Regions from separate parts of the Serratia sp. YWN4 genome, predicted to be linked through region 2. Evidence: predicted binding sites of a transcription regulator. Region 2 holds the regulator's gene; the other holds the start of a gene.
What was found. The regulator LexA, encoded in region 2, represses DNA repair genes until DNA is damaged. The targets are predictions, from matches to a motif close to TNCTGTATGTACATACAGNA.
Positions count from the first base shown of each region.

Region 1 (12,029 bases), 2.7 Mb from region 2:
GGGACAATTGATGAGTATTTATCCTGCCACGGGTGCGTTACTGTTCGCCGGGGTGGTTATCCTCACTATGTTTGCTGCCATGACGTTTGATCCCCGTCTGACGTGGGATCGCGTAAATGAAACAATAAAGAAGGAGCCGCAAGGTGAAGGAAAGTAATCATAGCGTCGCGGACGTTGAAAAGATCAAACGTTGGTCACCGGTGTGGATCATTCCCATCGTCACCGCGTTGATCGGCGCATGGATCCTGTTTTACCACTTCAGCCACCAGGGGCCAGAGGTGATGTTGACGACCACCAGCGCCGAAGGGCTGGAAGCGGGTAAAACCAAGATCAAGAGCCGTAGCGTTGATGTGGGCGTAGTGGAAAGCGTGACGCTGAGCGAAGATCTGAGCAAAGTGCTGGTGCAGGCGCGCCTGAATTCCGGCATGGAAGCGCTGTTACGTGAAGACTCTGCCTTCTGGGTAGTGAAACCACAAATTGGCCGTGAAGGGATCTCGGGCTTAGGCACCTTGCTGTCCGGTGCTTATATCGAATTGCAGCCCGGTAACAAAGGCAAAGAAGGTAAAGACGATTTCCAACTGCTGGATGCGCCTCCGCTGGCACCACCCGATGCTAAAGGGCTGCGCGTGATGCTGGACAGTGAAAAATCCGGTCAGTTGAATGCGGGCGATCCGGTGTTGTTCCGTGGTTACCGCGTCGGTTCGGTAGAAACCAGCTATTTTGATGCCAAAGAACGCGTGATGCGTTATCAGCTCTTTATTTCGGCACCTTATGATCAACTGGTTACCAGTAACGTACGCTTCTGGAAGGACAGCGGTGTGGCGTTCGACATGTCTGCGCAAGGCATGCGCGTGGAGATGGGCTCACTGACGACGCTGTTCAGCGGGGGCGTCAGCTTTGACGTGCCAGAAGGTTGGGAACGTGGTGAGGCGATCAAAGAAAAATCGGAGTTCCAGCTGTTTGATAGCGAACGTAATATTCAGGATTCCCTGTATACCGAACATACTGATTATCTGATGTTCTTCTCTGACTCGATACGTGGTCTGCAAGCTGGGGCACCGGTGGAATTCCGGGGGATCCGTCTGGGTACGGTGGCACAGGTACCCTTCTATAAAGAAGGCATGGCGCAACGTCTGGATTCCGACTATCGCATCCCGGTACTGATCCGCATTGAGCCCGATCGTTTCCAGCAGCAGTTGGGCAAAGGCTTCAACTTCCAGCAGCATCTGAAGGATGCGGAAGGCCGCGGCATGCGTGCCGCCCTGAAGTCTGCCAACCTGTTGACCGGTGCGCTGTATATCGATCTGGACTTCTATCCGCAGGAGAAACCGTGGAAAGGCCCGCGTGAGATGTTCGGCTATCCGCTGTTGCCAACCACCAGCGCTGGCTTGGCGCAGATCCAGCAGAAACTGATGCAGACGCTGGATAAGATCAATGCGATGCCGTTGACGCCGATGGTCAACGAAGCGACCAAAACGCTGGCCGAAAGCCAGAAAACCATGCAGGAAACGCAAAAAACCATGCAGTCGCTGAACGACATCATCTCAAGCAAAGAGATGAAGGCACTGCCTGCGGACATGCAAAAGACGCTGCAGGAACTCAATCGCAGTATGAAAGGGGTTCAGCCTGGCTCACCGGCCTACAACAAGATGGTAGGTGATATGCAACGCCTCGATCAGGTGCTGCGTGAACTGCAACCGGTGCTGCGTACCCTGAATGAAAAGAGCAACGCCCTGGTGTTTGAAGCCGCGGGTAGTGATGATCCTCAGCCGAAGAAGGCCAAAAAATGATGAAATGGATTCCGGTAGCTCTGGCGCTGTTGCTCAGCGCCTGTAGCAGCACGCCAAGCAAGACTTATTACCAGTTGCCTGCTTTAGGAGCAACAACACAGGTGAGTGAAGCCCCGGCATCACGCCAGCTTTGGTTGGAGCATGTCAATGTGGCAGATTTTCTGGCGCAGAGCGGTGTGGTCTATCAAACCAACGACGTGCAGTATGTGATTGCGCAAAACAACCTGTGGGCCAGCCCGTTGGATCAGCAATTGCAGCAGACTCTGGTGACCAATCTTAGCGGTGCGCTGCCGGGTTGGGTGGTGTCATCGCAGCCGATGAGCAGCGATCAGGATGTGCTTAACGTGACGGTGAGCGGCTTCCATGGCCGCTATGATGGCAAAGCGATCATTCGTGGTGAGTGGGTGCTGAATCATCAAGGTCAGCTGATTAAACGGCCGTTCAGCCTGGAGTTGAAGCAAGGGGAAGATGGCTATGACGCGCTGATCCGCACTTTGGCACAGGGATGGTTGCAGGAAGCGCAGGTTATCGCGACCCAGGCCGCACGTTTTTAATTATAATTTTTACTAAAATCGTCTAAACCTATCCCGGCAAGGAGTATCAAAACGCTTTGTCGGGATTTTTTTATTGTTTTTCATGCGGTTATTGTCAACCTCGGCTTATCAGCCACTTAGCGGATTCTCTGGGCGTAGCTCACAAATATGACATTGGTGTGAAATTGGCACATTGATCTTCCCGCCATTTGGAGCTATTCATTAAAGGTGGCTGCGCAAAAAGTGGCCATTGTTTTCTTTCCACCAGACAACGATGAGGGAAACGAGGCATGAAGAGACAGAAACGAGATCGTCTGGAGCGGGCTCAATCGCGTGGTTATCAAGCAGGTATTGCGGGGCGTTCAAGAGAACTTTGCCCTTACCAATCTTTAGATGCACGGGCTAACTGGCTGGGAGGGTGGCGACAAGCCATGGAGGACAGGGCTGTGACCGCTTAAGCGGCTCCCTGTTGTGAAGAAGGAACAACCTCCGCCAAGGCGGAGGTTTTCGTTTCTGGTATAAAATTATTCCTGCCAGCGTTTCAGCAAAATACTCGCATTTACCCCACCAAAACCGAAGCCGTTAGATAGCGCATAGGTCATTGCCATCGGTTCTGCCTGGTTTGCCACTAAATGCAGGCCAGCAGCGGCAGGATCCGGGTTATCCAGATTCAAGGTGGCTGGAGCGATTTGATCGCGCAGCGCCAAAGCGGTAAAGATGGTCTCCAAACCACCGGCCGCGCCCAGCAAATGGCCGGTAGCCGATTTGGTGGAGGCGATCGCAATACCGCCATCAGTGCCAAACAGGTGCTTAATGGCATTGATTTCACCCAGATCGCCAACCGGTGTCGATGTGGCATGGGCATTCAGATGCTGTACCTGCCCCGGTGTGACATTTGCCTGCTTCAAGGCGATCTTCATGGCCCGATAAGCCCCGTCGCCATCTTCAGCACCGGAGGTCATGTGATAGGCATCCGCACTGGTGCCATAACCAACAATTTCGGCCAGCGGTTTGGCACCGCGCGCCAGAGCATGTTCTAGCGTTTCGATCACCAACATACCGGCACCTTCACCCATCACGAAACCATTACGGGCACTGTCGAATGGCCGTGAAGCGCGAGTGGCCTCTTCTGCTGGCGTTGTTGACATGGCGCGCGCGGCAGCAAAACCCCCCAGGCTGACGGTATCAATGGCGGCCTCGGCGCCGCCGCACAGCGCGATATCTGCTTCGCCATTACGCAGCAGGCGTACCGCATCACCAATGGCTTGTACACCAGCGGCACAGGCGGTGACCGGTGCGCCGATCGGCCCTTTGAAGTGATGTTTGATGGACACGTGCCCGGCCGCCAGATTGACCAGAAATGAGGGGATGGTAAAAGGTGAAAGGCGCTTTGCCCCACGGCTGTCGGTAGTACGCACCGCGTGGGCGATAGCCGGGAACCCGCCGATACCGGAGGCAATGACCGTAGCGGTGCGCTCTTGTTTATCGTCGGTATCGGCTACCCATCCAGCCTGATGAATGGCTTCGTCAGCGGCCGCCATGGCCAGCAGAATAAAGCGATCCATTTTCTTTTGGTCTTTCGGTGCCACGGAGAGATCTGGATTGAAGCCAGCTTCGGCATCCTGCGCCAAAGTGGGGATCTGACCACCGATTTTAACCGGTAGATCCGCTACCATCGGTTCTGGCAATGGGCTGATACCCGATTGGCCAGCCAGCAAGCGCCGCCAGATGGCTTCCACGCCGCAGCCCAGAGGAGAGACCGCTCCCATCCCGGTGATAACGATACGATGACTGCTCATAATGACTCCTTGGACGATTCGGTGAGTAAAGCGGAGTGTTGCTGCATCCGTGAGGCGCGTAAACGCATGCCTTCCCCGGCTGCCGGGCCCGGTGCCAGCGTGACGTGTTGCAAAGTGACGGGTTGTTGAGACATGGTATCAATCAGCTGTGGCTGTATCGGTTTGCCGCTGCGGCGATCCACCAATTCTGCGGCGATACCATCATCCGCCAGATGCGTGTTGCCCCAGTGAAACAACGTAACCAACACCGGGAAGAAGTCTTTGCCGCGTTCGGTCAACAGATACTCATAACGTACCGGGCGCGCTTGATACTGCTGCTTGTGCAAAATACCGCTCTCCACCAGAAATTTAAGCCGGCGGGTCAGCAGCGTAGGGGATAGCCCCAAACTTTGCTGAAATTCATCAAATTTAGACAGACCGTGAAAAGCGTCCCGCAGTATCAGGATGCTCCACCATTCCCCCACGCGGCCTAGAGAGCGGGCAATTGGGCACGGGGTACTTTCGAAACTGATTTTTTTCATCACATTCCCTTTCTAATTACTACATTTATTGTAGTCACTAATTAATCGTTAACCAAGCCAGCTTCACAGCATGCAATAACGTAACAACCGGGAAAATAGACGGCGGCCAGGAAAGACCGCCGTAATGGTGCTTAGAATGCAGCAGCGTCCTTGAACAGGCCCACTTTCAGATCGCTGGCGGTGTAGATCACTTCGCCATCAACCAGAACTTCACCATCGGCAACACCCATAATCAGTTTGCGAGTGATAACGCGTTTGAAGTTGATTCGATAGGTGACTTTTTTGGCGGTCGGTAATATCTGCCCAGCGAATTTCACTTCGCCCACGCCGAGCGCGCGGCCTTTACCTTCGCCACCCAGCCAGCCGAGGTAGAAACCGACCAACTGCCACATGGCGTCAAGGCCCAGGCAACCCGGCATCACCGGATCGCCGATAAAGTGGCAGCCAAAGAACCATAGATCCGGATTGATATCGAGCTCAGCTTCTACATAACCTTTATTGTGGCTACCGCCGTCTTCGGTCATTTTGACCACGCGGTCCATCATCAACATGTTACCTGCTGGCAATGGTGGGCCACCGGCACCAAACAGTTCACCGCGGCCAGAGGCTTCGAGGTCTTCTTTCGTATAGGATTCGCGTTTATCTACCATGTTTCAGTAAGCCTTATTTTAATGAAGAACGCAGATTAGCTAACACGTGTACGCTGAACAAGTCCGATCAGCCGTGGTTGAACCAGTTGAGCCAACGCAATGGCCATGGCAACTGGCGACGTTCCTGTTGATTTACCTGTGCAATCCGCTCCTGAATAGCGGCCAGTAAACTTGGCTGCTGCTCATCGGCGTAGGGGTATCCGGTTAATAATGGCAGGGCTTCCGCGACGCTGTCCACTGCCCACAGGTGGAATTGTTCCTCGCGCACGGCGTTGATAACATCTTGGCGCAGGCAAAGATTGCGTACGTTGCTTGCGGGCAGAATAACACCTTGTTTACCCGTCAGGCCACGACGCAGACAGACTTCAAAGAAGCCTTCGATCTTTTCATTGACTCCGCCGATCGGCTGCACGTTACCAAATTGGTCAACAGAGCCGGTTACGGCGATTTGCTGAGTGATCGGCTGTTGTGACAAGGCGCTGACCAATGCGCAGAGTTCTGCCAGCGAAGCACTGTCGCCATCCACTTCGCCATAGGACTGCTCGAAGACAATGGATGCGGAGAAGGGCTGTTGCTGATCAAGATCCAGTTCAGAGATCAGGAAGGCCTGCATGATCATCATGCCCTTGGCATGGAGATTGCCCCCCAATTCGGCTTTACGCTCAACGTCGGTGAACTCACCATCGCCGAGATGCACCACGCAGCTGATACGTGAAGGCTCACCAAAGCTGCGCGGATGGCCTGGATAATCCAGTACCGATAGGCCATTGATCTGGCCGATGACCTCGCCTTCGGTTTCGATCATGATTTGGCCAAGTTCGATCTCATCCTGCATGCGTTCTGCGAGATAACTTTCACGCCATTCGCGAGAATTTAGCGCTGCTTCCAACGCTTTTGCACCGATCTGTTCTTCTTCGGCATACAGGGCCGCCTCAGAGAGCTGCTGGCTAACCCACAACGGTGATAGTGGCAGGTTGCCCTGATCGCCGGTATAACGCACAGCTTGGACCATCAGAGGCTGCCAGGCGTCTGCCGCCAACGGAGGTAACTGCTGTTCAGCAATTACCGCGTTGATGTAGCTGCACCACTGCACCATATCATCGGCTTCGGTAAGCTGAAGATCGTCTTCATATTCACCATAGATAGCCTGTTCACACAGTTCGGGCTCGATGTCATGGAAATCAGCCAAACCGTGGCGATCGCCGAGCACGATCAGACGTAACTCCAGCGGCATCGGGGGAATAGAAACGGGCAGCGGCCGGGTTTCATCCGGGGTAAACCATTGGAATTGGCGTTGAATGATCATCTGCTTCAAACGCAGCCACAGCAAGGGTTGTGCCAGCAATGAACGCACCGACAGAATCAGCACGCCGCCGTTGGCCTGATGGATAAGACCAGGCTGCAAGGTGATTTCACCATTGTGCATTCTAACGCAGCCAAACAGTTGTTCAGGCTCGATCCATTCCTGATAAACGCAGGCTCCGCCAGCCGCAAAGGGCTCATCACCGCGAACCGCTGGCTCCACACTGATCTTGTTGGCATCGATCACATAGTGACTGCCTTTAACAGTATTCTGTGGCTGCAACTTTTCTGCCGCTTGAGCAATCAACGCCAGATACTCACGCGTTTCTTGTGCTTTCAGCAGCATAAAGCGCGGTTGCGACAGCGGGTGCAGGAACAGCGTCAACGCATTATCCAAACGAGGCTGGATGGCAGAAAAGGTTGCGGGTGCCAGTTGAGCGGCGGAATCAAATATCGCCTGATAAGGCGTGGCAACAGGCAACAAGGATTGCCATTCAAGTCGGTTATTGGTCAAAGTGTTAGATGCAATCATTAAAAAGGGAAAGGGCGATTATACAAGAATAACGCCAGCTTGATAGATGCAGAGTGGTTGTTGATGTCTGGGAGTTTGACATCACACGATTACTGTGTAAAAAACAGTCTAAAAGTAGTTCTAATAGCCGAGGAAAATCGGCGTAAAGCTGTTATGCTTAATAGAAGTTACACGGTCACAGAAGAGTTCATGATGAAATATCAGCAACTGGAAAATCTGGAGAGCGGTTGGAAATGGAAGTACCTGGTAAAAAAACACCGGGAAGGTGAGTTAATCACCCGCTACATTGAAACCAGCGTTGCTCAGGAAGCAATTGATGAACTGTTGGAGCTGGAAAATGAGCCGGTAAAAGTACTGGCGTGGATTGATGTGCATATGAATCCGGTGTTGGATAACCGGATGAAGCAAACCATCCGTGCTCGGCGCAAGCGTCATTTTAATGCAGAACATCAACATACGCGCAAGAAATCTATCGATCTGGAGTTCTTGGTTTGGCAACGGTTGGCCGCGTTGGCCCGCAGGCGTGGGGTGACGCTGTCGGAAACCGTCGTTCAATTAATTGAAGATGCGGAGCGAAAAGAAAAATATGCCAGCCAGATGTCATCGCTGAAACAGGATCTGAAAGCGATTCTTGGTAAAGACGACGATTAACGGATTCCTTGTCAGGCAAAAATGTCGAAAAAAAACCCCGCAATGCGGGGTTTTCCACTAAGGAGAGGTAACTTAGCCCTGAGGCTGAGATACAACTTCTTTGATGCCTTTAACTTCGATCTCTACGCGACGATCTGGAGCCAAGCAGGCAATCTGTGCTGGGGTAGCACGGCCAGAGCGGTAACCACAGGTGTCACCGGTAACTGGGTTAGCTTTGCCCATACCACGAGCGGTGATCTTGTCTGCTGGGATACCTTTAGAAACCAGGTAATCCACAACGCTGCGTGCACGTTGCTCAGACAGACGCAGGTTAGACTCAGCAGAACCTACTGCGTCAGTAAAGCCGACAACGACTACAGAACCGTCTTTCGGATCCAGAGAGCTCAGTTGGCTATACAGTTCATCCAGAGCGTGTTGACCTTCTGGCTTCAGAGTCGATTTGCCGAAGTTGAACAGAACACCAGAAGACAGGGTGAATTTCTTGGTTTCAACAACTGGGGCTGGAGCCGGAGCCGGAGCGATTACTGGAGCAGCAACTTCATCCTGGCCGAAACGGTAAGAAACACCAACGCTCAGCAGGGCGTTATCTGGACGAGCACCAACGGTACCTTTGTCACCGATGTTGTTAGTCCACTGGTAATCCAGGCGGGTAGCCCAGTTCTGGGTCAGAGCGTATTCAAGACCCACTGCTGCCAGAGGAGAAACACCAGTATCGTGAGCACTGATACGATCACCAGTTGCACCGTAATAAGCGGTAGAATCTGCACGCCAAACCATACCACCCAGACGAGTGTAGATGTCCAGATCGTTCATGATTGGGTAGCTCAGCTTGGTTGCCAACTGAATGCCTTGAGCTTTGAAAGCACCATTGTTCACGCTGCCTTTGTAAGGCATGCGGCCAAGCCAGTCATAACCCATTTCAAAACCCAGGTATTGGTTCGCTTGATAACCTACAAACGCGCCTGTACCCAGTTGAGTTCTGTGGGTTGGACCATTACCGATAGTGCTGTCAAAGCCATTACCGTCGAACCCAGTGTCATAATACTTGGACCAGCCCAGTTTTGCGCCAGTGTACCAGGTGTTATCTTTTGGGGCGGCTTGCGCTACGGTAGCGAAACCTGCCAGTGCCACTGCTAATGCGATAGCTGTCTTTTTCATTTTTGCGCCTCGTTATCATCCAAATAGGCAATGAGCTTTAAAGCTGTTTTAAGCCCTTGGTTTAAATTCATTCGCCCAGGTTTGTACCCTCGTTTGTTACTCTGCCAGTTTTTCTGACCTTAATAGAGCAACCTTGGCGATGTAAAGTCTACAACGTGGCGCGAAAGTTACAAGTGTGATGTGATAAAGCTCTAAAAAAAAACATGGAATTAGACATATTCGCTAACATATTTCAATAAAAGACGCGGCTGATTTTTGCACAATTATTGATGTGAAACCCCAGCCAACCTCGCTTTGTGCATGATCCCATGTGAGTTCCCTCAGTAGAGGCAAATAACGGTGGGAAAAATCCTAAATTTACTTAATGATACAAAGAAGAGTGAATTTTTAGCGTAGAACAGTGTCCGTGTGAGGTATCCACATCCCGCTGTGGGTGCATTATGAACCCATAAGCGTTCCCCAATTCTGCTGCCCGGCTCAACTTCAGGCGATCTTCTTCGGTCAGTTCCGGCAACCATCCCAGCACGACACTGTAATTACCGGTCAGCAATGCTTTCTCCATGGCGTCGACGGTATCCATTGGGCTGATCTGGCTCAGTTGCACCACTTTATCGACAGGCAACCGGGCTTGCTGTAACCATTGCTTGCTGAGCTTCTGTTGTGGGATCAGCCACAATAACCAGCGTGACTGCATACCCAGTTGTTGTAGCAATGGCACAAGGAGTTGCGCCACAACGGGTTGGTGTTCGTTGTAAACAAGTTCACTGATGAGTCCATTGACCTTACCGTTGTGAGGCGTTTCTGCAGTCTGGTTAACCGCAAAAGAAGTATGGCTGAAATGGGGTTGATAGAGTGATTGAGTACGCATGAAGTATCCCGCCCGTAGTGTTACTGTATGTATGTACAGTATAGCTATCAAAACAGAAGATCAACTCAAATTTTCGTGACGCCTCGCATATTTGCGATTCTTTTTTATACACCTCGATTTTGTGATTGGCACCGAAGGGGATAATGCGTATTTTCCCTAATTAGTTGTTCCCGTTACGTTTATTTCATTGATGTAACGAATGTTTATACCTAATGGATTTCGAAATACGGGTAAGAAGTAACATCCCAGTATATTGAGATACGGCGGGTATAGATCATCGCTCACTTAAGGAGGTTTTAATGAAAGGCAGATCTGCAGGAAGGATCGCACAGGCAAAAGTCTGCTTTGCTGCATTAGGAAAAATTACTACACGTTCGCAATTTGGCGGATATGGCTTACTGGCCGATGGCATGATGTTTGCCGTCATTGCAGAGGGAGAATTGTATTTACGTGCTACCGAGAGCCTGGAATCAACATTTCGTGGGCGTGGGATGGTGAATATGACGTATCTAAAACGCGGGGCGCCAGTGACCATGCGCTACTATTGGGTGGATGAATCCTTATGGCAGGAAAGTCAGGAGCTGTTCGCGCTCGCCTGGCAGGCGGTGTGTGAAACACGTAAAGAGATTACGGTGAAAACCCGCAGCAATGGCAGGTTAAAAGATTTACCGAACATTGATGTAGCTATGGAGCGCTTACTATGGCGGGCTGGCATACAGAGCATTTATGAATTGCGTTTATTAGGTGCCAAACGCTGCTATCTCAAACTGTTGCAGCAACAACAAGGTCTTGGCATTAAGGTGTTGATATCACTGGCTGGAGCACTGGCGGGGTATCATCATGCCGCATTGCCTGCCTCTCAGAAGGAAGAGTTGACCGAGTGGTTCGAAGAAACCATGCAGCTTCCTTGTCTGAAGCCGCGTTTGGAAAAAAAATCGGGCACTTGGCCCTTAAATAATTAATCTGCTTTACCGATCTGTGCGTTGAGTGCCGTCAGTTCTGGGAGCAGTTCAAGCACTAATCCAATTTGTTGCAACACCAGTTGTTCTTCACTTTCTGGTTCAGGCGTTAACTGCTCGATACGTGCGGAGAGCGTCTCCAGAGCTTGCATGATACGTTGATGGTCTTGTGCATCGTGGTGCAATGCGCCATCAACATAACATACGGCATCATTTAGCAAATCCAGCACGGCGGAATTGTTCAGGCGCTTGCGGTGTGCTCCGAGTGCTGAGATATAGCTCAGCAGTGTGTGGTTAAGGCACAACAACCGGAAAGCCGCATCCTGAATGGCTTTGTCCGCTTTGGGGTCCGCAGACATGTTGGAAATCACCGAGGCCAGTTCTGCATCGCTGTTATGCGCATCCCGGCGGGCGATGCGATAAGGCAAGCCGTTATCCTTGCCCTGATGATATTGCACCATAATAGCGTCCAGATAGCGGCAGTTGGCATTAAGCGTCTTGCGCACTACCGCAGGCAACTGGCGGAACTTCCAGTCTGGCCAGATAAAACTCACCGCAGCCCAGGCGATAGCGCAACCTAATAGGGTGTCGTAAACGCGCGGAGCTGCCACTTCGAATCCTTCACCCAGCAGGTTAAAGCACAGCAGAACCAGCAGGGTGATAAACATCGTGGCATGAGCATATTGCACGGTACGGAACGCAAAAAACAGCACACCGGAAATGACGATCAGAATCATTTGCCCTTCAAGGGAGGGGACAAAGTATAAAATCGGCAGGCCAAGCAAAATACCCGCCAGCGTCCCGATGATACGTAATGCCAGGCGTCGGCGGGTGGCGTTGTAGTTTGGCTGGCAGACAAACAGGCTAGTCAGTAGGATCCAGTAACCGTGCTGTAGATTGGCAATCTGGATAAAAGCGTAGCCTGCGCATAGCACGACTGACATGCGAACGGCATGGCGCAGTAGGGCCGACTGGGGCGTCAGGTGGCGGCTGATACGCAGACGAATATCGCTCCAGCCAGTGAGCCGGTCGTCGGAAAGACTGTTCTCTTCCGCCTGTTCATTAGCCAGTGCCTGTTCTGACTCAATATTGGCCAATTGTGCATCAATAGCCCGCAGGTTTTTCAACAGGTGTGAGAGTGCTCTGGTCAGTTCACGGTTTTCTGCGGTGATCGCAACCTGGGCCAGCGCTTCTTCTATACGGGTGAATGCCGGTTCAAAGCGCGGGTTATGAAGATATTTCTGCCGTAGCAGGATCGATTGCGCC
Region 1 is NZ_CM147696.1:3,278,597-3,290,625, reverse strand. It holds gene pqiA (membrane integrity-associated transporter subunit PqiA) at 1-157, shown strand, start outside; gene pqiB (intermembrane transport protein PqiB) at 144-1,790, shown strand; gene pqiC (membrane integrity-associated transporter subunit PqiC) at 1,787-2,344, shown strand; gene rmf (ribosome modulation factor) at 2,614-2,781, shown strand; gene fabF (beta-ketoacyl-ACP synthase II) at 2,848-4,122, opposite strand; gene ACX9GT_RS15570 (winged helix-turn-helix transcriptional regulator) at 4,119-4,643, opposite strand; gene fabA (bifunctional 3-hydroxydecanoyl-ACP dehydratase/trans-2-decenoyl-ACP isomerase) at 4,775-5,293, opposite strand; gene ACX9GT_RS15560 (AAA family ATPase) at 5,361-7,109, opposite strand; gene matP (macrodomain Ter protein MatP) at 7,320-7,778, shown strand; gene ompA (porin OmpA) at 7,851-8,936, opposite strand; gene sulA (SOS-induced cell division inhibitor SulA) at 9,298-9,804, opposite strand; gene ACX9GT_RS15540 (TfoX/Sxy family DNA transformation protein) at 10,104-10,766, shown strand; gene yccS (YccS family putative transporter) at 10,763-12,029, opposite strand, start outside.
Region 1: a site for LexA is predicted at 9,826-9,845, ahead of sulA (SOS-induced cell division inhibitor SulA). Genes of this name have one in related genera too.

Region 2 (12,029 bases):
GAACCCCACCTGAAGAAGTGGGGTTAGTCAGCAGTCTGAAAGGGTTCCGCGAGGAACCCTTTCTGTTACTGCGTTTTGTAGGGGTAGAGCAGAGTCCACAAGAAACACGAGGGGTTGCTTAAGCAACACTATTATTGTCTCTCGCGGTGATGAAATCATCGGCATCACTGCTGTTGGGAAGTATCCTAACAGCCGCTGAAAGTAAAACATACGCTTAACGTGCCGTATTCATCTCTAAAACATCAAGGTGTGATCTCTGCCGCATCGTGCAAGCAAACTGCCACGTAATTTTCAGTGTGACTGACTGATAAATCAGCAAAAAATGTTAATAGCGGCGTATCTGCGGTTTTTGCATTGAACGGTATAGCCACACGCCAATCACCGCCAAAATCAGCCACGGCAGCAGTTTAATCACCATGGCGAACAACCCGCCCAGCAGCATAAAGGCCATAGCCACGAACAGCGCCGCGATAACACCCAGCAGAGAAATACCGGTTACCAGCAGCATGACCACAAAACCGACAATAAAGAAAAGTTCTAGCATAGGTTGCTCCTTGGCAAAACAATGTGTCTACATTGCTATTTACAAGAAGCATGCCAACTTGGCGGGAAATTTAACTGATTGAAATACAGGGAGATGAGCGCCAGAGCCTATGGCGCTCTTAGTCAAAAAAACCAAATCTTGGTCAAATTAATTAACGATTACGCCATTTCGGTACGTGGTGAGCGCACCAGAGCTAGCGCCTGCTCAACCACTCGGGCATCAGCGCCCGGTTTATGGGCGTTTTCACTCAGATGACGACGCCACTGGCGCGCCCCCGGCACGCCCTGGAACAGGCCCAGAATATGGCGGGTGATATGGCCAAGATAAGTCCCGTTGGCCAGTTCACGTTCGATGTACGGGTACAGCGATTCGATAATCTCCACGCTGCTGAGCACACTGGCCGCAGAGCCAAAAATTTCGCTGTCGACACGCGCCAGAATATCCGGATTCTGATACGCCTCGCGGCCCATCATCACGCCATCCAGATGCTGCAAATGCTGTTGCGCCTCTTCCAGCGTTTTCACCCCGCCGTTAATCGCGATAGTGAGCTGCGGGAAATCACGTTTTAGCTGATAAACGCGCGGATAGTCCAGCGGCGGCACTTCGCGGTTCTCCTTCGGGCTGAGCCCAGAAAGCCAGGCTTTGCGCGCATGAATGGTGAACATCTCGCACTCACCGCGCCCGGCAACCGTGCCGATAAAATCACACAAAAAAGCATAGCTGTCCTGATCGTCGATACCGATGCGGGTTTTCACCGTCACCGGGATCGAAACCACATCACGCATCGCCTTGATACAGTCAGCAACCAGCGTCGCCTGCCCCATCAGGCAGGCACCAAACATCCCGTTCTGCACCCGATCGGACGGGCAACCGACGTTAAGATTGATCTCATCATAACCACGCTGCTCCGCCAGCTTGGCGCAGTGCGCTAATGCTGCCGGATCGCTGCCGCCCAGTTGCAACGCCACCGGATGCTCTTCTTCGCTATAGGCAAGATAGTCGCCTTTGCCATGGATAATCGCGCCGGTGGTCACCATCTCGGTGTACAGCAGCGTTTGCTTGGTCAGCAGACGGTGAAAGTAGCGGCAATGACGATCGGTCCAGTCGAGCATTGGCGCGATGGAGAAACGATTGGCGGCGTATTGAGAGGCGTGGTTGTCTGTCGTCATGCTGAATTACTGGCTACCTGAAATGTCTGGAGTTCAACAACCGGCGGTCTGTGCCAGTGTCGCAAACGGCTATTATAACGACAATCGGCGGTCTTGGGAAAACTGCCTAAAAAGAAATGAATAAATCGGCGTTCACAGGTGTTCTCTCCCTAACGGCATAACACAGAACGCCTTACCCCACCGAGGAACACACCATGAACCGTTTCATCAAAAACCTGTTGCTGCCTGCCATCGCCAGCGCTCTGTTGTTTTCCGGCTTTACCCATGCCATGGGCGACAACAGCCAGAGCACGCCAACCTGCCCGAAAGGCCAAATCTACGACAGTAAAACCAAAACCTGCACGGTGGAAAAAAGCAGCATGCTTAGCGACGGCGATCGAACTAACTATGCCTACATGCTGGCGAAAAGCGGCCATTATCAGGAGGCTCTTGATGTCCTCAACACGTTACAGGATCCCAACACCGCCGTAGCGCTGAATTATCGCGGTTATGCCACCCGCAAACTCGGCCGCACCGATGAAGGTATCAGCTACTATTTAAAATCAGTGGCGTTGGATCCGAACTACCCGAAAGTCCGCGAATATCTGGGTGAAGCCTACATGATTAAAGGCCGCCCGGATCTGGCAAAACAGCAGTTAGCGGTGATCAAATCACTGTGCGGAACCGGTTGTGAAGAGTATCGCGATCTGGCTGCGGCTATCGACCATCACCCTGAATCATGAGGTTGCACCCCGGAGGCCGCTATCAGCAACGACGCGATCCGCAACGATATCGGGCAATACCTTTCCCGCCTGTGGCGCTATGGTTTGGTGCTTTGCCACCGGCGGGATCTTGCCGACGATTTGGTTCAGGCCACCTGCGTGCGGGCGCTTGAGCGTGCCGCACAGTTTACCGTGGGTACGCGCATGGATCGCTGGCTGTTCTCGATCCTGCACTCCATTTGGCTCAATGAAATGCGGGCGCAGCATATTCGCCAGGGGCAAGGCTTTGTCGATGCGGATGAATTTGCTGATTCGGCTAGCAACAACGATCCGATCTGGGCCAATCAGGTGATGCAGCGCGTTAATCGGCTGCCAGAGGCCCAGCGTAATACGGTCTTTCTGGTGTATGTGGAGGAGCTTTCCTACCGGGAAGCAGCGGAAATGCTTGGTGTGCCAGTCGGCACCATCATGAGCCGCCTGGCTGCCGCACGCCTGAGGCTGGCGAACGACGGTGCGTTGCAAAGCACACCTGCGCGGTCAAAAGGAGAACGATCATGAGCGCTCATCGCGATCTTGACGAACTGCTGGTCGCTTATCTGGATGACCAGTTGGAGCGTTCACAACGGCATAATCTGGAACAACGGCTCACCAAAGAACCAGAACTGGCCGCTCGTCTGGCCTGGCTGGCTGGCAGTAACCTGCCGTTCAAAGCCGCTTTCCAGCCACTGCTCGACGAAGCGCCGAAGAAGCGGCTACAGGCGGGTCTGCAAACTCTCTTGCAACCTGCACCACCCAGGATCACCCGCCGCAAGCTGATCGCCGCCGCGATGGGCTTACTGGCTTTAGGGGTAGCAGGCGATCGCGCCTTCCTGCGCTTCAACCAACCGGAAGAGAACTGGCGCGGCCTAGTGGCACAATACATGGCGCTGTATACGTCTGAAACGCTGGCTGGCAATCCCCCTTCCCCTCAGGAGCTCGCCGCTCAGTTGCAACATACCGGCGAACAGCTCGGCATCACCTTACTGCCACAGTTGCTGGCATTACCGGGAGCGACGCTGAAAAATGCCCGGATCTTGGCCTACGATGGCAAACGCATCGCCCAGTTGACCTATCTTGATGAACAATATGGGCCACTGGCCTTGTGCATTATTCAACAGCCCGGTGAAGATTCACCAGAGAATGAACAGCGCATGGGCATGAACCTGGTGTTCTGGACTGGCGGCGATCACAGCTTTATGCTGATTGGTCATAATCCGCCCCAGCAGATGAGCACGCTTGCCGAACAACTACGGCAAGCGCTGGCAGGCTAAAACGGTTATTCCAGCTCGCGGATCACCCGGCACGGCTGCCCCAGCGCCAATACGTTGGCCGGGATATCCTCGGTAACCACGCTGCCTGCGCCAATGGTGGTGCCATCGCCGATAGTTACGCCCGGCAGGATCACCACGTTCCCGCCGATCCAGACGTTACTGCCGATAACTACCGGTTTAGCCGAGGTTTGAAATGGGAAATCAGGATTGCCGCTAAAGCGTTCGCTGGCCTTGAGCGGATGGCTTGGCGTGTAGATTTGCGCATTCGGGCCGATCAGCGTGTTATCGCCAATGGTAATGGTATTGCAGTCAAGAAACACCGCATTGACGTTGATAAAGCAGTTTTTACCGATGCTGATATGTTGGCCGTAGTCACACCAGAACGGCAATTCGATCCAGCTTTCATCCCCCCAAGCAGAGAACAGTTCACGCAGCAGGCTTTTCTTCTCTTCGGCCTGATGCGAATCCAGCGCAGCAAGCTGTTTGGTCAGGCCGCGCGCCCGGTGATACAGGGCAATCAGTTCTTCATCACGGCTGTTATAGACTTCGCCGCGCAGCAATTTTTCTCTTTCTGTCATGCTAAAGCTCCTGAGAAGTATCGTTCTTGCTGCGCGTTATACCGCTCCCCCATGCCAGAACCTACCCCAGAAGGCAGTAAAAGTGGCCTGTTCAGGTAGAACAGCGGTAAATCGTGATCTGCTTCTCACTTTAAGCCTAATGGTCGCCCAGATGTTGTCGATTAATACCGCATTATGTGGGGAAAAGGGCACAACCCTCGGCGATTCCACTGAAACATGTTAAAATCAGCTTCTTTGCGTACCGGAATATTTGCTATGAACTCAACCAACCAGGAAAAGCTGCTCGCGCAGGCTGAACGACTCTGTCAGCAGCGTAACGTGCGACTGACCCCGCAACGGCTGGAAGTGTTACGCCTGATGGCGGAGCAACCCGGTGCCATCAGCGCCTACGATCTGCTCGACTTGCTGCGTGTGGCTGAACCCCAGGCTAAACCCCCCACCGTGTACCGTGCGCTGGATTTTCTGTTAGAACAGGGATTTATCCACCGCGTCGAATCCGCCAACAGCTATGTGCTGTGCCATCACTTCGAACAGCCGATGCACACCTCTGCGCTGTTTATCTGCGATCGTTGCGGGCAGGTTACCGAACGCACGACGGAAGGCGTGGAAGAAATGTTGCAGAAACTGGCAACAGAATCAGGATTTGCGCTGCGCCACAGCGTGGTTGAAGCCCATGGCCTGTGTTCTGGCTGCGTTGAGGTAGAAGCCTGCGAAAACAAGCATAATTGCGATCACGACCACAGTATTGTGATCAAGAAGAAATAAGCGGTGCGGTAGCAATACCGCAGCGCCGCGCTCATCTATTTTCAGACGTTATAGCTAGCCGGAAACCAGGTGCCGCGCACCCGGTGGCGGTGCCAAATCCAACCCAGTGCCGCCCCGCGCAAGGCCAGAAACACCATCAGAGCCAACCATAAACCATGGTTACCCAATACCGGCAGTGTGAATAACGTCAGCCCATAACCGGCAGCGGCCACCGCCATGCTGTTGCGCATTTCTGCCCCGCGAGTCGCGCCGATAAACATGCCGTCCAGCAGATAACACCAGACACCCACCAAAGGCAGCACTACTTGCCAAGGCAGATAATGATTCGCCAACGCACGTAATTCGGGCAGCGAGGTTAACGCCGCCACGATGTGCTGCCCGGCAAACACATAAATCAGGGCAAAACCGAGCGCCACCAGGCACGCTTGCCTGCAAGCCGCACGCCATACTGTATGCAGTTGGCGATCGTCCCGCGCCCCGTAGGCATGGCCGGAATGTGCTTCAACCGCATAGGCAAAACCATCCAGCGCGTAAGCGGTGAACGTCAGCAGGTTCATCAGCACCGCGTTAACCGCCACGATTTCACTACCCATGCGCGCACCCAGAATGGTCAGCGAGGCAAAACACAGTTGCAGCAATAACGAACGCAGCATGATGTCGCGGTTGAGCGCCAGCAAACGGCGCAGATTGCCGCGCCAGGCGTGGTGCAGCATCGCCAGAGTAATCCCGCGCATTCGTAACACCCGCCACGACAGCCACAGACCCAGCAACAGCGTGGCATACTCGGCAATCGCCGTCGCAGCCGCGGCGCCCTGCACATTCCAGCCCAGCCCCATCACCAGCCAGATATCCAACACAATATTCAGCAGGTTACCGACGATCAGCAAGATCACCGGTGCCCGCACATACTGCACGCCCAACAGCCAGCCAAGCAGCACCATATTGGCTAATGCCGCTGGCGCGCTTAACCAGCGGATCTCCAGAAACAACCGCGCCTGCGCCAAGACTTCTTTATCGCCCCCGACAATCTGCAGGGCCAGTGCGATCAGCGGCGCTCGCAGCAGCACAATCGCCACCCCGGCCACCAGCGCCAATAGCAGCGGTTGCATAAAAGCCTTGGCCAGCCGTTGCGGATCCTGCGCGCCCAATGCCTGCGCTGCCAGCCCGGTGGTACTCATACGCAGGAACAGTAGCAACATGAACAGGAAACTGGTCGCCATTGAGCCCACGGCAACCCCGCCGAGATAAGTCGGGCTATCGAGATGGCCGATAACGGCGGTATCCACCAGGCCAAGCAAGGGAACGGTGATATTGGAAAAGATCATCGGCAACGCCAGGCGCCACAACGCTTTATCGGTGTCGCTGGTAAAAGCAGAAATCAGGCGCATAGTGAAATGTCCCGTGGCCGTGCGGTGGTTTAGAAAAGGTATCGCCCCAGAGTTGGGGCGATATAATTCTTATTAATTGAAATATCAATCAGGGGTATAACGCTTAGATCCAGTCGCCGTTGCGGATCACACCGACGGCTAAGCCTTCGATAGTGAAATTCTGCTCGCGCAGATCGACCACGATCGGCTGGAAATCGCTGTTTTCCGGCAGCAGTTCAACCATGTTGCCATGCTTTTTCAGGCGTTTGACCGTCACTTCATCTTCGATGCGTGCAACCACCACTTGGCCGTTACGCACGTCCTGAGTTTTATGCACCGCCAGCAGATCGCCGTCGAGGATACCGATATCACGCATCGACATACCGCTAACGCGCAGCAGGAAATCAGCGTTGGGTTTAAACAAAGAAGGATCAACTTTGTAATGCCCTTCAATGTGTTGCTCGGCCAGCAAAGGTTCACCGGCAGCAACGCGGCCAACCAGAGGTAACCCTTCTTCATCTTCCATCAGCAGACGGATACCGCGCGAAGCACCGGAGATGATTTCAATCACCCCTTTGCGGGCCAGCGCTTTCAAATGCTCTTCGGCGGCATTAGGCGAACGGAATCCCAGACGCATGGCGATCTCGGCACGTGTTGGTGGCATGCCCGTTTGCGCAATATGATCGCGAATCAGGTCGTAGACCTCTTGCTGTCTGGTAGTTAGTGCTTTCATTCCGCCCCCCTGTTTGTTTATACAGTCTTGCTGTGAGTATATACAGGTAAGACGAGATTGGGAACCGAAGAATAAATAAAAATCAGGGATTAGCGAAGCGGTTCGCAACATTGCGCCCCTTTTCAACGTCAGCTGAAATGCTGCCACAGCACCGAACCCCAGACGAACAGCGCCAGAATAATCGTCAGCGAAACCGCCGCCGATCCCATGTCTTTTGCCCGGCCAGACAGCTCATGGTAATCCGTCCCTACGCGATCGACGATGGCCTCAATCGCGCTGTTGAGGATTTCGACAATCATCACCAGCAGCACCGATCCGATCAATAAAATGCGCGCTATCGCACCCACATCCAGCCAAATCGCCAGTATGATAGCCACGATGACCGCGATCGCTTCCTGGCGGAATGCGGCTTCGTTCTGCCAGGCTGCGGTTAAGCCTTTATATGAATAGCCTGCCGCCTTAATGATGCGTGTCAGGCCCGTTGCTTTATTTGCCATGTTAAGAGCACCTTTCTCTAAGGTGAGTCATAATTTACCTATGTGTTTCCAGAGCCGTTAACGGCTTTGGAATTCCCAACACCACAGATCTGCTACCTGGTTTCTGGTATGCTTGCGGCGCATTGCTAACAAGAGGCTTTATGTTGTTATGTTAGGTTGGCGTAAAATATATTATAAACTATTGAATTTACCACTGAAAATGTTGGTAAGAAGTAAGGTTATCCCTTCGGATCCGGTCACGGAGTTAGGGTTAGATCCCTCACGGCCAATTCTGTATGTTTTACCTTATAATTCCAAGGCAGATTTGCTCACCTTGCGCACCCAGTGCCTGGCGCAGGATCTGCCCGACCCCCTTAACTCGCTGGAGATCGACGGCGCCGTTCTGCCAAGCCACGTGTTTATCCATGAAGGCCCGCGCGTCTTCCGCTATTACACGCCAAAAGAAGAATCGGTAAAACTGTTCCACGACTATCTGGATCTGCACCGCAGCAATCCGGATCTCGACATTCAGATGCTCCCGGTATCAGTGATGTTCGGCCGCTCGCCGGGGCGTGAAGGGCACGGAACACCGCATCTGCGCCTGCTGAATGGCGTACAGAAATTCTTCGCCATACTGTGGTTAGGGCGTGACAGTTTTGTCCGCTTCTCCAATACCGTTTCTCTGCGGCGCATGGCCACCGAGCACGGTACTGATAAAACCATCGCGCAGAAACTGGCGCGTGTCGCGCGCATGCACTTCTCGCGTCAGCGCTTGGCCGCCGTTGGGCCAAGCCTGCCAGCCCGCCAGGATCTGTTCAACAAATTGCTGGCTTCCAAAGCAATTGAGAAAGCGGTCGAAGACGAAGCGCGCAGCAAAAAGATCACTCACGAAAAAGCCCAGCAGAATGCGATCGCGCTGATGGAAGAGATTGCCGCCGACTTCTCTTATGAAGCCGTGCGCCTTTCCGATCGCGTGCTGAGCTGGACCTGGAACCGGTTGTATCAGGGCATCAACGTCACCAAAGCCGAGCGAGTGCGCCAACTGGCGCAAGACGGCCACGAGATCGTCTACGTGCCCTGCCACCGCAGCCACATGGATTATCTGTTGCTGTCTTACGTGCTTTACCATCAGGGGCTGGTGCCGCCACATATCGCCGCGGGCATCAACCTGAACTTCTGGCCCGCCGGGCCGATTTTCCGCCGTTTGGGTGCGTTCTTTATCCGCCGTACCTTCAAGGGTAACAAGCTCTATTCCACCGTGTTCCGTGAATATCTTGGTGAGCTGTTCACCCGCGGCTATTCGGTAGAATATTTTGTGGAAGGTGGCCGTTCTCGTACCGGGCGCTTGTTGGAACCGAAAACTGGCACCTTGTCGATGACCATTCAGGCGATGCTGCGCGGCGGGACTCGTCCAATCACCTTAGTGCCGGTTTACATCGGTTATGAGCATGTGATGGAGGTAGGAACCTACGCCAAAGAGCTGCGCGGTGCAACCAAAGAGAAAGAGAGCCTGTTGCAGATGCTGCGCGGCCTGCGCAAACTGCGCAACCTCGGCCAGGGCTACGTCAACTTTGGCGAACCTCTGTCGTTGACCTCTTACCTCAATCACCATGTGCCACAGTGGCGCGAGTCTATCGATCCGATCGAAGCCCAGCGCCCAAGCTGGCTGACGCCAGCCGTCAACGATCTGGCTGCCCGGATCATGGTGCGTATCAACAATGCGGCGGCGGCCAACGCCATGAATCTGTGTGTTACCGCCTTATTGGCCTCGCGCCAGCGTGCACTGACCCGTGAACAGTTGATTGAGCAGTTGGATTGTTACTTGCAGTTGATGCGTAATGCGCCTTATGCGCCCGATGCCACCGCGCCAGCACAAACGCCGGAGCAGTTGCTGGATCACGCGTTGAACATGAACAAGTTCGAGGTGGAAAAAGACAGCATCGGTGACATCATCATCCTGCCGCGTGAGCAGGCGGTGCTGATGACCTATTACCGCAACAACATTCACCACATGCTGGTTTTGCCTTCGCTGATTGCCACTATCGTGATGCATCACCGCCGCGTCTCACGCGATGAGTTGCTGCGCCAGGTCAGCCTGATCTATCCAATGCTGAAAGCCGAACTGTTCCTGCGCTACGAAAAGGAACAGTTACCGGAGGTTCTGCAACCGCTGATCGACGAACTGGCCCGCCAACAGTTGATTTGCAACAAAGGTGACGAACTGGTGCTGAACCCGGCGCGCATTCGCCCGCTGCAACTGCTGGCGGCCGGTGTACGCGAAACCTTGCAGCGCTACGCGATTACCATGTCGATCCTCAGTGCCAACCCAAGCATCAACCGCGGAGCGCTGGAGAAAGAGAGCCGCATCATGGCTCAGCGCCTGTCGGTGCTGCACGGTATCAACGCGCCGGAATTCTTCGACAAGGCGGTTTTCTCCACCCTGGTGGCGACGCTGCGTGAAGAAGGCTATATCAACGACATCGGCGATGCGATCCGTGAGCACACCATGGAGGTTTACACCATGCTGAGCGATCTGATCACGCCGGAAATCAAGCTGACCATCGAAAGCGTCAGCACGCCGGAAGAGACCGACGATGTGCCGGAAACGGTAGAGGCGGCAAGAGAAGACGAGTAATTTCAGCATGTTATAGAAAAAGGCACCGCACGGTGCCTTTTTTGTCTCCACAGCTGAGCCATCAGAGATAGCTCAGCGCAATGCCGATAAACAGCACCAAACCAACGTAATTGTTGTTCAGGAAGGCAGTAAAGCAGGCATCGCGATCGCGGCTGGCAATCTGTTTCTGCTGATGGATAAACAGCGCTCCGGCCAGCAGCAACGACCAATAATAAGCTCCGCCAAGCTGCATCAGGTAGCCCACCCACAGCATCAGCAACAGCGTGGCAAACTGCAATAACCCGACGATCAGCTTGTCATGGCGGCCAAACAGCACGGCGGTGGACTTAATGCCGATTTTCACATCATCATCACGATCCACCATGGCATACAACGTATCGTAAGCCACCGTCCAGCAGATATTCGCCAGGAACAACAACCAGCAGCTCAGCGGCAATGATTCACTGACGGCGGCATAGGCCATCGGGATCGACCAGCCGAATGCGGCCCCCAACACCACCTGCGGCAGGTTGGTCACCCGCTTCATAAACGGATAAACCCAGGCCAGAGCCAGGGCCGCCAGCGAGAGCCAAATGGTCATGGCATTCAACGTCAGCACCAGGGCAAAGGAGATCAGCACCAGCGCAACAAACAGAATTTTGGCTTCTTTTTCACTGACCCGACCACTCGGCAACGGGCGGCCAGCGGTGCGCTTTACATGCCCGTCAAAGGCACGATCGGCATAGTCATTGACCACACAGCCAGCGGCACGCATCAGGAATACGCCAAGCACGAACACCAGCAATACAGACAGCGACGGCACCCCTTGCCCGGCCAGCCACAATGCCCACAGCGTCGGCCACAGCAGCAACAGCGTACCAATCGGTTTATCGATGCGCATCAGGTGGCTATAGGCCTGCCATTTGCTTTGAGTCACGCTTCCTTCCAAGATCCTTTTCTCCCCTATTTTGCCGAAATACCGTTCTACACCGCATACAACGGAGAAGACGGTAAAAACAGTTCAGTCAGCAACAGCGGTTTATCCGCCAGGCGTAAGCGGGAACGCCGCGCCCACAATTCGCCCTGCTGGCCAACATAAATATAATCGCGAGTTAACGTATTGTTGCTGAACAGATAGCGGCCCAGCGGCAAGGTGCCCAGATCGACCAGCGCCTGATCCGGGCCGGTCAGCGTTTCCTGCGGGATCACCGTTCGCCCCAACAGCCAGGGCTGACCATCCCCCAACAGCACTATCTCACGCAGCCAATAACGCTCGCTGTAGGGTAAATGTTCTGCTTCTTCGCCCAACTGCTCGCAGGTCACGAAGCATTCGCGCTGGGGCTCAACCTGCACCAGGCCACAATGGCGCTCAAAACGGCGGGTCATGGAGCCCAACTCCATCAGCCAATCGCTAATGGCGGCGGGTATCGGGGAGTTTTCAGGCAACCACGCAATGGGCGGCAGGATGGAATCCCTATTGCCAGACATGTTCTACTCCATGGCAGAAACCACACTGAACGAGCAGTTCCTGATCCTACAAATCGTTAACAGATCGCCATTGTAACGCAGAAACCCGAAAGCGGCAGGTGGATTCGCAGTGAAATCAGTAGAGTTTTTAACAGGAAGGGAACGGGTAAAACAGAAGAACAGCCATTGGAAAAGCCCCTGCCATGCAGGAAAAAAGGTGCGCTGGAGGCGCACCAATCATCAAGCCAGCATCAGCAGCGTGGGGATTACCCCTTGCCTTTCACACTGCCAATAAACGTTTCACG
Region 2 is NZ_CM147696.1:465,549-477,577, reverse strand. It holds gene pspG (envelope stress response protein PspG) at 326-544, opposite strand; gene dusA (tRNA dihydrouridine(20/20a) synthase DusA) at 703-1,713, opposite strand; gene ACX9GT_RS02270 (tetratricopeptide repeat protein) at 1,908-2,435, shown strand; gene ACX9GT_RS02265 (RNA polymerase sigma factor) at 2,523-2,972, shown strand; gene ACX9GT_RS02260 (anti-sigma factor family protein) at 2,969-3,724, shown strand; gene ACX9GT_RS02255 (sugar O-acetyltransferase) at 3,730-4,302, opposite strand; gene zur (zinc uptake transcriptional repressor Zur) at 4,558-5,067, shown strand; gene dinF (MATE family efflux transporter DinF) at 5,109-6,455, opposite strand; gene lexA (transcriptional repressor LexA) at 6,559-7,167, opposite strand; gene ACX9GT_RS02235 (diacylglycerol kinase) at 7,296-7,664, opposite strand; gene plsB (glycerol-3-phosphate 1-O-acyltransferase PlsB) at 7,813-10,278, shown strand; gene ubiA (4-hydroxybenzoate octaprenyltransferase) at 10,340-11,206, opposite strand; gene ubiC (chorismate lyase) at 11,242-11,745, opposite strand; gene malM (maltose operon protein MalM) at 11,991-12,029, opposite strand, start outside.